Regions from separate parts of the Dechloromonas sp. A34 genome, predicted to be linked through region 1. Evidence: predicted binding sites of a transcription regulator. Region 1 holds the regulator's gene; the other holds the start of a gene.
The links. Region 1 encodes sigma-54, which starts transcription at its own class of promoters, with help from an activator protein. Its sites were predicted from a motif close to TGGCACGCTTNCTGCTNA; they were not measured.
Positions count from the first base shown of each region.

Region 1 (5,534 bases):
CGAGGCCGGTGAAAGGAAAAATAATCTTGCCAAGTGACTACCTAAAATGTACTGTATTTATAACCAGTAACCTGGGGCGGCCAGAAGTGGCCGCCGAAAATATACCCGTGTTTATCGGTATTCGGCCAAAATCGCGGTTTGCCATATGCATATTTCGCGCCAAATCCGCTGATTTTCGGCTCAGCAATTTCTGTTCCATCTTCGGCCCCTGTGCCATAATCCGCTCAAATTTCGAGGTACCTCCATGGACGACAACAAGGCAAAGGCGCTCGCCGCAGCGCTGCAACAGATCGAAAAGCAGTTCGGTAAAGGCTCCATCATGAAGATGGGCGATGCCGAAATCGACGAAGGCATCCAGGTGGTGTCCACCGGATCGCTGGGTCTGGATATTGCCCTGGGCGTTGGCGGACTGCCGCGCGGCCGGGTCGTTGAAATCTACGGACCGGAATCCTCGGGCAAGACCACGCTCTGTCTGCAGGTTATCGCCGAAATGCAGAAACTCGGTGGCGTCGCCGCCTTCATCGATGCCGAACACGCCCTCGATCCGCAATATGCGCAAAAGCTCGGCGTCAATGTCGGCGACCTGCTGATCTCGCAGCCGGATACCGGCGAACAGGCCCTCGAAATCTCGGACATGCTGGTCCGCTCCGGTTCGGTCGACATCATCGTCATCGACTCGGTCGCCGCCCTCACCCCACGTGCCGAAATCGAAGGCGAAATGGGCGACCAGATGGTCGGCCTGCACGCCAGGCTGATGAGCCAGGCCCTGCGCAAGCTGACCGCCAACATCAAGAAGACCAACACCCTGGTCGTCTTCATCAACCAGATCCGGATGAAGATCGGAGTCATGTTCGGTTCGCCGGAAACGACGACCGGTGGCAATGCGCTGAAGTTCTACGCTTCCGTGCGCCTCGATATCCGCCGCATCGGCTCGATCAAGAAGGGCGATGAAGTCATCGGCAGCGAAACCAAGGTCAAGGTCGTCAAGAACAAGGTCTCGCCACCGTTCCGCGAAGCCATTTTTGACATTCTGTACGGCGAAGGTATTTCCCGCCACGGCGAAATCGTCGAAATGGGTGTCGCCCACAAGCTGGTCGAGAAATCCGGCGCCTGGTATGCCTACAAGGGCGAGAAAATCGGCCAGGGCAAGGACAACGCCCGAGAATTCCTGCGCAGCCATCCGGAAATCGCCCAGGAAATCGAGGCCGGCATCCGCGAGGCCGCCAGCACCAACGTCATCAAGCCGGTCAAGGCTGCCAAGGCTGATGTCTGATTTGCGCGTTCGTGCCCTGAAACTCTTGACCCGGCGCGAACACAGCCGGGCCGAGTTGAAGGCCAAACTCGCTGGCGCCGCCGAGTCGGAAGAGCAGCTCGCGGCCGTGCTCGACACCCTGCAAGCCCAGAATCTGCTCTCCGACCACCGCTTTGCCCGGCAACGCGTCGTGGCCCGTGCCGGCCGTTACGGTAATGCGCGGCTGAAACAGGAGTTGCGGCAGACCGGGGTCGGTGACGACGACATCGCCGCCGCCCTGCCCGAAGGCGGTGACGAGGGCGAGCGCTGCCAGTCGGTGTGGGCCAAGAAATTTGGCCAGTTGCCGCAGACCCCGGAAGAGCGGGCCAAGCAGATGCGCTTTCTGCAATACCGCGGCTTCTCGGGCGATGCCATCCGCCGGGTCATGCGCGGAGCCAGCCAATGAACGCCCCGATCTCCAAGCTCTCGGCCCATAACCTGAAAAAGCGCTACAAGGCGCGCACCGTGGTCGAGGACGTTTCGTTCGAGGTCGCCGCCGGCGAGGTTGTCGGCCTGCTCGGACCGAACGGGGCCGGCAAAACCACCTGCTTCTACATGATTGTCGGCCTGGTGCCGGCCGATGGCGGCGAGGTCTATATCGACGATGCCCGGCTGACCCATCTGCCGATGCACAGCCGGGCCAGGCAGGGTCTTTCCTACTTGCCGCAGGAGGCCTCGGTCTTCCGCAAGCTCAATGTCGAGGAAAACATCCGGGCCATCCTCGAACTGCTCAAGTTGCCCGAAGAGGAAGTCAATGACCGCCTCGAGGGTCTGCTCGGCGAACTGCATATCGGCCATGTCCGCCACGTCAACGCCGCCGCACTCTCCGGCGGTGAGCGGCGGCGGGTCGAAATCGCCCGGGCGCTGGCCACCAATCCTCGCTTCATTCTGCTCGACGAACCCTTTGCCGGCGTCGACCCGATCGCCGTCCTGGAAATTCAGAAAATCATCCGCTTCCTCAAGGAGCGCGGTATCGGTGTGCTGATCACTGACCACAACGTCCGCGAGACCCTCGGTATTTGCGACCATGCGTACATTATTAACGCTGGCCGCGTACTCGCCGCTGGACGGCCGAACGAAATCGTGGAGAATGAAAGCGTCCGCAAGGTTTATCTCGGCGAGCATTTCAAGCTCTGACCGTTAAGCAGCGCCCCTATCCCAACCGATGAAACCTGCCCTCCAACTCAAACTATCCCAGCATCTGGCGCTGACCCCCCAGTTGCAGCAGTCGATCAAGCTGCTACAGCTGTCGACGGTGGAAATGCAGCAGGAAATCGAACGCTATCTGCTCGAAAATCCGATGCTGGAGCGCGACGACGACGGTGGCAGCGAGACCTTTACCGCGGCTCAGCAGTTCGACTCGCCGCAGACCAGCGAAGGTGAGCGCGAACAGAAGGTCGAACGCGAAGAGCGCGATGCCCGCGACGACCGTGAAATGGATGTGCCATCAGCCCCCTCCGATGTCGACGACGATCGCTGGAGCTCGGATGCTGGGACCTTTACCGGTGCCGGGCGCGACGAGGACGACGATAGCGATGCCCAGGACATTCATGCCGGCACCATCAGCCTGCGCGATCATCTCGGCTGGCAACTGGGCATGACCCAGCTGACCGAGCGCGATCGTGCCCTGGTCCGCTTCCTGATCGAAGCCCTCGACGATGACGGCTACCTGTCGGCTTCCTTGCTGGAACTTCTTGAAACTCTGCCGCCGGAATACGAGATCGAGCTCGAAGAGCTCGAAATCGCCCTGCATCATATCCAGCACTTCGATCCGACCGGGATTGGCGCGCGCAGCCCGCAGGAATGCCTGGCCCTGCAACTCAAGGCCCTGCAGCCCTGTGCCGAACAGCCGTTGGCCCTGGCCATCGTCGAAAAGCACCTCGAGTTGCTGGCCGCCCGGGATTTCGTCAAGATTCGCCGCCTGACCGGCTGCGACGACGAGGCGCTGCGCGCGGCGCACGCTCTGATCACTCGTCTGAATCCGCGGCCGGGGGCCGGTTTTGCCCAGGTCGAGGCGCGCTACATTACGCCTGACGTCATCGTCAAAAAGCTCAAGAACAAGTGGACGGCCTACATCAATCCGGATGCCTATCCCCGCCTGCGCATCAACCGCCTGTATGCCGAGATACTCTCCCGCCAGCGCCGGGGCAATGGCAACCTGACCGGCCAGTTGCAGGAGGCCCGCTGGTTGATCAAGAACGTCCAGCAGCGCTTCGAGACCATCCACCGCGTAACCCAGGCCATCGTCGATCGCCAGCGCCAGTTTTTCGAGCATGGCGAAGTCGCCATGCGGCCGCTGGTGTTGCGCGAAATCGCCGACATTCTCGGCCTGCATGAATCGACCGTCTCCCGCGTCACCAGCCAGAAATACATGGCGACGCCGCGGGGCATTTTTGAGCTGAAATACTTCTTCGGTAGCCATGTTGCTACCGACACCGGCGGAGCTTGTTCCGCCACCGCCATCCGCGCTCTGATCAAGCAGTTGATCGGAGCCGAGGACGGCAAGAAGCCCTTGTCGGATAGTCAATTATCCGAAATACTAGGCCAGCAGGGAATCGTTGTCGCCCGACGCACGGTAGCCAAATACCGCGAGTCGCTCAACATCCCGCCGGTCAATTTACGCAAGACCCTGTAGAGAGAGGAGAAAACATGAATCTGCAGATCGCTGGTCACCACATCGAAGTTACCCCCGCCTTGCGCGAGTACGTGGAAAACAAGCTGGATCCCGTGGTTCGCCATTTTGACAAGGTAACCGGTGTGAGCGTCGTCCTGTCTGTCGAGAAACTCAAACAGAAGGCCGAAGTTACCGTCCATGTGCCCGGCAAGGACATGCATGTCGAAGAATCCGGCGACGATCTCTATGCCGCCATCGACGCCATGTTCGACAAGCTGGATCGCCAGGTTCTCAAATACAAGCAAAAAGTGCAGGATCACCATCGCGGTGAAAAGCCTGCGCTCGACGTTGCTGAATAAGCGCCGATCGGCCGCAGCGCTGTAGCTGCGGCCCCTTGCTTTACCCCTTCCCCTTATGAACCCTCTAAGCAACATTCTGTCGGCCTCGCAGGTGCTTCTCGACTTTGAGGCCAGCAGCAAGAAACGGGTCTTTGAACAGGCCGGCCAGCTCTTCGAGTCGCATCTCGGCTTGGCGCGCTCGGTTATATTCGACAGCCTGTTTGCCCGTGAGAAACTCGGCTCGACCGGACTTGGTCAGGGCATTGCCATTCCTCATGGCCGGATCAAGGGTCTGAAAAATGCGGCCGGTGCCTTCCTGCGCCTGGCGACTCCGGTCCCTTTCGATTCACCCGATGGCCGCCCGGTCAATCTGCTCTTTGTCCTTCTGGTGCCCGAACAGGCCACCGAAGAGCATCTTCAGATTCTCTCCGAGCTGGCCCAGCGTTTTGCCGATCGCGCCTTCCGCGATGCACTGCAGGCCGCCCCGGACCCGGCGTCCGTCGTCGCGCTCTTTCAGTCCTGATCAACGCTCGTGCGCCATATCAGTCTGACCCAGCTCTACGACGATAACCGCGAAAAGCTGCTGTTGAGCTGGGTGATCGGCCAACAGACCGAACGCCGGATCGAGATCAAGCTTTCGAACAATTACGGGGCAGATGTTGTCGGCCATATCAACATCATTCATCCCGAGCGCCTGCAAGTCCTTGGCTTTGCCGAGTACGAGTGGGCTGAGCGCATCGGTGAGCGGCGTTTCGGCCAGATGTTCACCGACTTGCTCAGCGCCCAGCCACCCGCGGTCATCGTTGCCGACGGACTGGTTCCTCCCGATCTGGTGACGGATGCGTGTACGCAGTCCGGTACCCCCCTGATTCTCTCGCCCAAGCCTTGCTCGGCGGTGATCGACCTGCTGCGCATCTACCTCTCGGCTCGCCTGGCAGACACCGTCAACCTACATGGCGTCTTCATGGATGTGCTGGGCATGGGCGTTCTGATCACCGGCGATTCCGGCGTCGGCAAATCCGAGCTTGCCCTTGAACTGATCTCCCGCGGCCATGGCCTGGTGGCTGATGATGTCGTCGAAATGGCGCGCATAGCACCAGCGACGATTGATGGCCGGTGTCCCGGCATGTTGCGGGATTTCCTCGAGGTACGCGGTCTCGGGCTGCTCAATATCCGTACCATCTTTGGTGAAACTGCTTCGCGCCGAAAAATGCGGCTGAAACTGATCGTCCATTTGCAGAAGACGGTTGCTGCAGGCGATGCACCCCGTTTACCGCTCGATGCCCAGACC
Region 1 is NZ_CP102486.1:4,711,556-4,717,089, reverse strand. It holds gene NQE15_RS23500 (hypothetical protein) at 1-33, opposite strand, end outside; gene recA (recombinase RecA) at 245-1,273, shown strand; gene recX (recombination regulator RecX) at 1,266-1,697, shown strand; gene lptB (LPS export ABC transporter ATP-binding protein) at 1,694-2,428, shown strand; gene NQE15_RS23480 (RNA polymerase factor sigma-54) at 2,457-3,926, shown strand; gene hpf (ribosome hibernation-promoting factor, HPF/YfiA family) at 3,941-4,264, shown strand; gene ptsN (PTS IIA-like nitrogen regulatory protein PtsN) at 4,320-4,766, shown strand; gene hprK (HPr(Ser) kinase/phosphatase) at 4,776-5,534, shown strand, end outside.

Region 2 (5,534 bases), 610 kb from region 1:
TGTCGCCATCCTTGATGAGGCGCACGGCATCGCGCGCCGAAACGACCTTGCCGGTATCGGAGGCGCGCAGCGACGCGGCGATTGGGTGACGGGAAAGGGCCATGCTTAGTCTCCTCGTTATTATTGGATGATCAAACGATACCAGTGGCGTAGAACACGCCAATCACCACGAACACGGCCATCGTCTTGATGCAGGTGATGGCGAAGATGTCCTTGTACGACTGGCGGTGCGTCAGGCCGGTCACCGCGAGCAGCGTGATCACCGCACCGTTGTGCGGCAGGGTGTCCATGCCGCCGGAAGCCATCGAGGCGACGCGGTGGAAGACTTCGAGCGGAATGCCGGCCGCCTGGGCGTTGGCGATGAAGGTTTCGGCCATCGCCGCCAGCGCGATACCCATGCCGCCGGAAGCGGAACCGGTAATGCCGGCCAGCGCGGTAACCGTGATCGCTTCGTTGATCAGCGGATTGGGAATCGAGCTCAGGGCGTTGGCGACAACCAGGAATCCCGGCAAGGCAGCGATCACGGCACCGAAGCCGTATTCGGAAGCGGTGTTCATGGTCGCCAACAGCGCCCCGCCGATGGCACCTTTGCTGCCTTCGGCAAATTTGGCGAACACCGTTTTCCAGGCGAAGACGAAGACGGTGGCAATGCCGACCAGCAGCGCCCCCTCGACCGCCCAGATGGCGGCGACCGCCTTGGTCTGCTGGACGACCGGCGCCGCCTTGCCGATGATGGCCGGAATGAAGGAAACCTGCTCGCCGTAGAGCAGCGGAATGGCAGTGGTAAACACCTTGTTCATGACGCCGACCATGATCAGCGGCAGAATGGCGATCAGCGGATGGGCCAGCTTCTCGTGCTCGAAGGCTTCCGGCTCGTTGATATGGCCGTCGCCGTAGCCTTCGCCAGCCGCCATCGCGCGCCGGCGGCACCATTCGAGGTAGATCAGGCCACAGGTCAGGATGAAGATGCCACCGATCAGGCCGAGCCACGGCGCCGCATAGATATCGGTCTTGAAGAAAGTGGTCGGGATGATGTTCTGGATCTGCGGCGTGCCGGGCAGAGAATCCATCGTGAAGGTGAAGGCGCCGAGGGCGATGGTGCCGGGAATCAGGCGCTTCGGAATGCCGCCCTGGCGGAACATCTCGGCGGCGAAGGGATAGACCGCGAAGACCACGACAAACAGCGAGACCCCGCCATAGGTGAGGATCGCGCAGACGAGGACGATCGAAAGCATCGCCCGCTCGCTGCCGATCATCTTGATCACCGAGGCGACGATCGCCTTCGAGAAGCCCGACAGCTCGATGACCTTGCCGAACACGGCACCGAGCAGGAAGACCGGGAAGAAATTCTTCACGAAGCCGACCATCTTGTCCATGAAGAGGCCGGTGAACATCGGAGCGACCAGCGTCGGATCGATGAAGAGCACGGCGCCCATGGCGGCAATCGGCGCGAAGAGGATGACGCTGTAGCCGCGATAGGCCACGAACATCAGGAAGGCCAGCGAGGCCAGTACGATGAGAAAGTCCACTTTTGTCTCCATTAAGATTTATTGCGGCGCTTTCGCTATCGCACGCCCCGTGCCACACAGCTCAAGTTATTGAATATATATGTTAACTGACAGAATTCCTGCTCCCGTTCCGGAAATTTCTGTCTGCCCCGGCAGACACCCTGTCCAGCCGGCCGGACAACTGGTGCCAGCCTTTGAATTTGTGGTGCTAGGCGGCGTTGGCCTGGACACCCAACACGGCAATCTTTTCGTAGAGGGCGGCGCGGGAAATGCCGAGAGTGCGGGCGGCCTGTGCCTTGTTGCCATGGCAGTTGCGCAGCGCGACGAGGATGGCCTCGCGCTCGGCCTGGGCGACCGCTTCGGCCATGCCGCCGCCGACGATGGCCAGGGCGGGCGGCACCATGGCGACCGGCATCACACGATCGAGATCGCCCGCTTCCAGCACGTCGCCGTCCGACATCAGCAGCGCGCGCTCCAGCACGTTCGACAGTTCACGTACGTTGCCCGGCCAGTCATGCCGGCGCAGCCGCTCGACGGCAGCCGGCGCAACGCCATGCACGGGGATCCCCTGCTGGCGGCAGATCTGGTCGACGAGATGCTCGGCGAGCAGCGGAAAATCGTCCAGTCGCGCGCGCAAGGGCGGGGTATTCAGGGTGATCACGTTCAGGCGGTAATAGAGATCGGCGCGAAAGCTACCGCCGGCAACCATCTGTTCCAGGTTGCGGCTGGTCGCCGCGATGACCCGCACATCCACCGTCTGCAAGCGATTGGAGCCGACGGCTTCGAACTCCTTTTCCTGCAGGGTCCGCAACAGCTTGGCTTGAAGGGCCAGCGGCATGTCGCCGATTTCGTCGAGGAACAGCGTACCGCCATCGGCCAGCTTGAACTTGCCGTCGCGGCCGCGCCGCTCGGCGCCGGTGAAGGCTCCGGGGGCGACGCCGAAGAATTCCGCCTCGAGCAGGTTTTCCGGCACGGCAGCGAGATTGACAGCGACGAAGGCCCGCTTGGCCCGCGGGCTGGCGGCATGGATGGCCTGCGCCAGCAGTTCCTTGCCGGTGCCGGTTTCGCCGAGGATCAGCACCGCTGAGGCGGTGCGCGCCGCGCGCCGGGCCGCCTGCTTGACCTCGTTGCTGGCCGCGGCGACACCGATGAAACTGGAGAAGGTGTACTTGGTCTGCCGGGCTTCGGCCAGTTTGCGTTCGGCCTCGGCCAGATCGGAACGCAGGCGCTGGTAGCGAGAAACGACCGGCGCCAGGTGGCGCGGGTCGTCGTAGAGCATGAAGCCGACGGCGCCGATCACCTTTCCATGCTCGTCGCGCAGCGGCAGGCGGGTGACGACGAAGGATTCGTCGCCGAAATCCATGATGTCGAGCATGATCGGCCGGCCGCTGTCGACCACCTGACGCATCAGGCTGTTCGGAATGACGTTCTCGATCGCCTGGCCGATCGCCGCCGCCGGATCGGCGATATGCAGACGCTCCGGATAGCGGTCGTTCATCCACACGACATTGGCCTGGGCGTCGACGATCACCGCGCCTTCACAGAGATCGGCGAAATGCGCGAGCAGGGATTGCGTCGCCAGTTGACGCAGGTCGTCCGGCGTCTTCATTGCAGCAGGTCGCCGGGCATCAATGGGCCAGCGCCGCCTCGATTTCGGCAAAGGTCTGCGGCAGGTCGAACCCGAGCACCGGCACGCCGAGCAGGCGGCCGATCTGGGTTGCCGAGAAGATGCCGCGAACGCGCGGCAGGCCGGTACCCGGATCGATGTCCTCGACCATGATGTGCTGCCGCCCCTGTTTCTTCAGCGCCTTCAGGATGTCGCTGACGCGGGCGTTGAGCACCTCGTTGAAGTACAGCGTGTCGATCTGGGCAGCCGGCACCATCAGGTCGCGGACGGTCAGGTCCTCGCGCTTGCCGCCGCGGGCCAGGGCGATCTGCATCGGCCGCTCGCCGAGCACGTCGCGCGCCGAGATCAGGCCTTCCACCGTGTGATCCGGGGCGCTGACCAGCAGCAGGCGGACGCCGCGCGCAATCATCCGCGCATTGGCGGCGTCCAGCGTGGCGGTGGCCGCGATGGTCACCACACTGACCCGGGTGAAGTCGGTCATCGCCTCGATCGCCGGCGAGTCGGCGCCGATCAGGTTGTAGCCGGCGGCACACAGTGTGGAATTGGCGGAAAGTTTGTGCGTTTGCACCTTGGCTGAAAGGGTCATGGTTTGTCTCCATCCGGTCATTGTTCTGAAATACAGCCGTGAGCGGGGAACGCGACAAGTGGTGGAGGCGTGCCCCAACGGTCAGTATTCGGCGATTTGTGGCGCTTGGCAATAGGGCGCGGGAATACCCTTATTCGCCACCGCCCTCGCGCCGCTCCTTGCGCAGCGAAGCCCATACCGAGGCGCCGATGATCACCGCCACGACGGCCAGTGAGAAACCGACCGGAATTTTGTAGACATCGATCAGCAGCATCTTGACGCCGATGAACATCAGCACGATGGCCAGCCCGTACTTGAGCAGCGAGAAACGCTCGGCGACGCCAGCGAGCAGGAAGTACATGGCACGCAGTCCGAGGATCGCGAAGATGTTCGAGGTGAGGACGATGAAGGGGTCGGTGGTGATCGCAAAAATTGCCGGTATCGAATCGACCGCGAAAATCAGGTCCGAAACCTCGACCAGCACCAGCGCCAGGAACAGCGGCGTGGCGTAGCGCACGCCGTTCTTCCGGGTGAAGAAGCGTTGGCCGTCGAACTCGGTGGTGACGTTCAGACGGCCGCGCAACCACTGCAACAGGCGGTTGTTTTCCAGATCCGGTTTTTCGTCGGCGAACCAGTACATCTTGATCCCGGTAACCAGCAGGAAGGCGCCGAAGAGATAGAGTATCCAGTGGAACTGGCTGATCAGCCAGGCGCCGGCAAAGATCATCACGGTGCGCATGACGATTGCCCCGAGCACGCCGTAGAGCAGCACCCGCTTCTGCAGTTCGGCCGGCACGGCGAAGTACGAGAAGAGAATCAGCCAGATGAAGACGTTATCGACGGCCAGCGCTTTCTCGATCAGGTAGCCGGTGATGAATTCGAGCCCCCGGTCGGTGGCGATCGCCCGCCCGAGGCTGGTATCGAGGTGCCACCACAAGCCGCCGGCAAAAGCGAAGGTCAGCGCGATCCAGACCACCGACCAGATAGCGGCCTCGCGGAAGCTGACACGGTGCTCCTGGCCGCCGCCAACGACGAACAGGTCGATCGCCAGCATGAGTACGACGATGGCCGTGAAGCCGGCCCACAACACGGGACTGCCTATGGTTTCCATGCCAAGTTCCTTTCACGCATTCCACAAAGCAAACGGCCTGCTCTGCAATGGACGAGAGTCGTGGAATGTCAAAAGGGACCTCGCCGTTGCGGCAAAGGTCTTGCTCGCAGCGCCGTTGCGCTGCCCGGTCGCCGGAAGCCGAGGCTTCGTGGTGACGACGATCCGGATGGGAGCTACTCCCCCTTGGGTGAATCGACTCTATTAAACCCGACCATGGCTGTCAACTTTGGACCCCGAAAAAAAGCCTGCGCTGTAATGTTGTTGTAATTTCTGCGGCCCATCATGCGGCCTTTTTTCAGAGAGACACGACCATGGATTTGCTGCTCTGGCGCCACGCCGAAGCCGAGGACGGCGACGACGACCTGAAGCGCCGGCTGACCGAGCGCGGCCTGAAACAGGCGCAGACGATGGCTGCCTGGATCCGCGCCCATCAGCCGAAGGATCTGCGGATCATCGCCAGCCCCGCGGTACGCACCCAGCAGACGGCCGAGGCCCTCAAGCTGCCCTTCGAAACCCAGCGCAAGATCGGCCCCGAGGCTTGCGTTTCCGAACTGATCGCGGCGTCCGGCTGGCCGCAGGCCTCCGGTTCGGTGCTGATCGTCGGCCACCAGCCCTCGCTCGGCCGCCTCGCCTCGCTGCTCCTCTCCGGTCACGAGGCCGAATGGAGCATCAAGAAGGGCGCCCTGTGGTGGCTGAGCAACCGGGTTCGCCGCAACGAAACCC
Region 2 is NZ_CP102486.1:566,710-572,243, reverse strand. It holds gene NQE15_RS02860 (acyl CoA:acetate/3-ketoacid CoA transferase) at 1-103, opposite strand, end outside; gene NQE15_RS02855 (GntP family permease) at 132-1,529, opposite strand; gene NQE15_RS02850 (sigma-54 interaction domain-containing protein) at 1,717-3,117, opposite strand; gene NQE15_RS02845 (CBS domain-containing protein) at 3,137-3,721, opposite strand; gene NQE15_RS02840 (TerC family protein) at 3,852-4,811, opposite strand; gene NQE15_RS02835 (SixA phosphatase family protein) at 5,123-5,534, shown strand, end outside.
Region 2: NQE15_RS02855 (GntP family permease) is a predicted target of sigma-54. The motif match lies at 1,567-1,584, and genes of this name have one in related genera.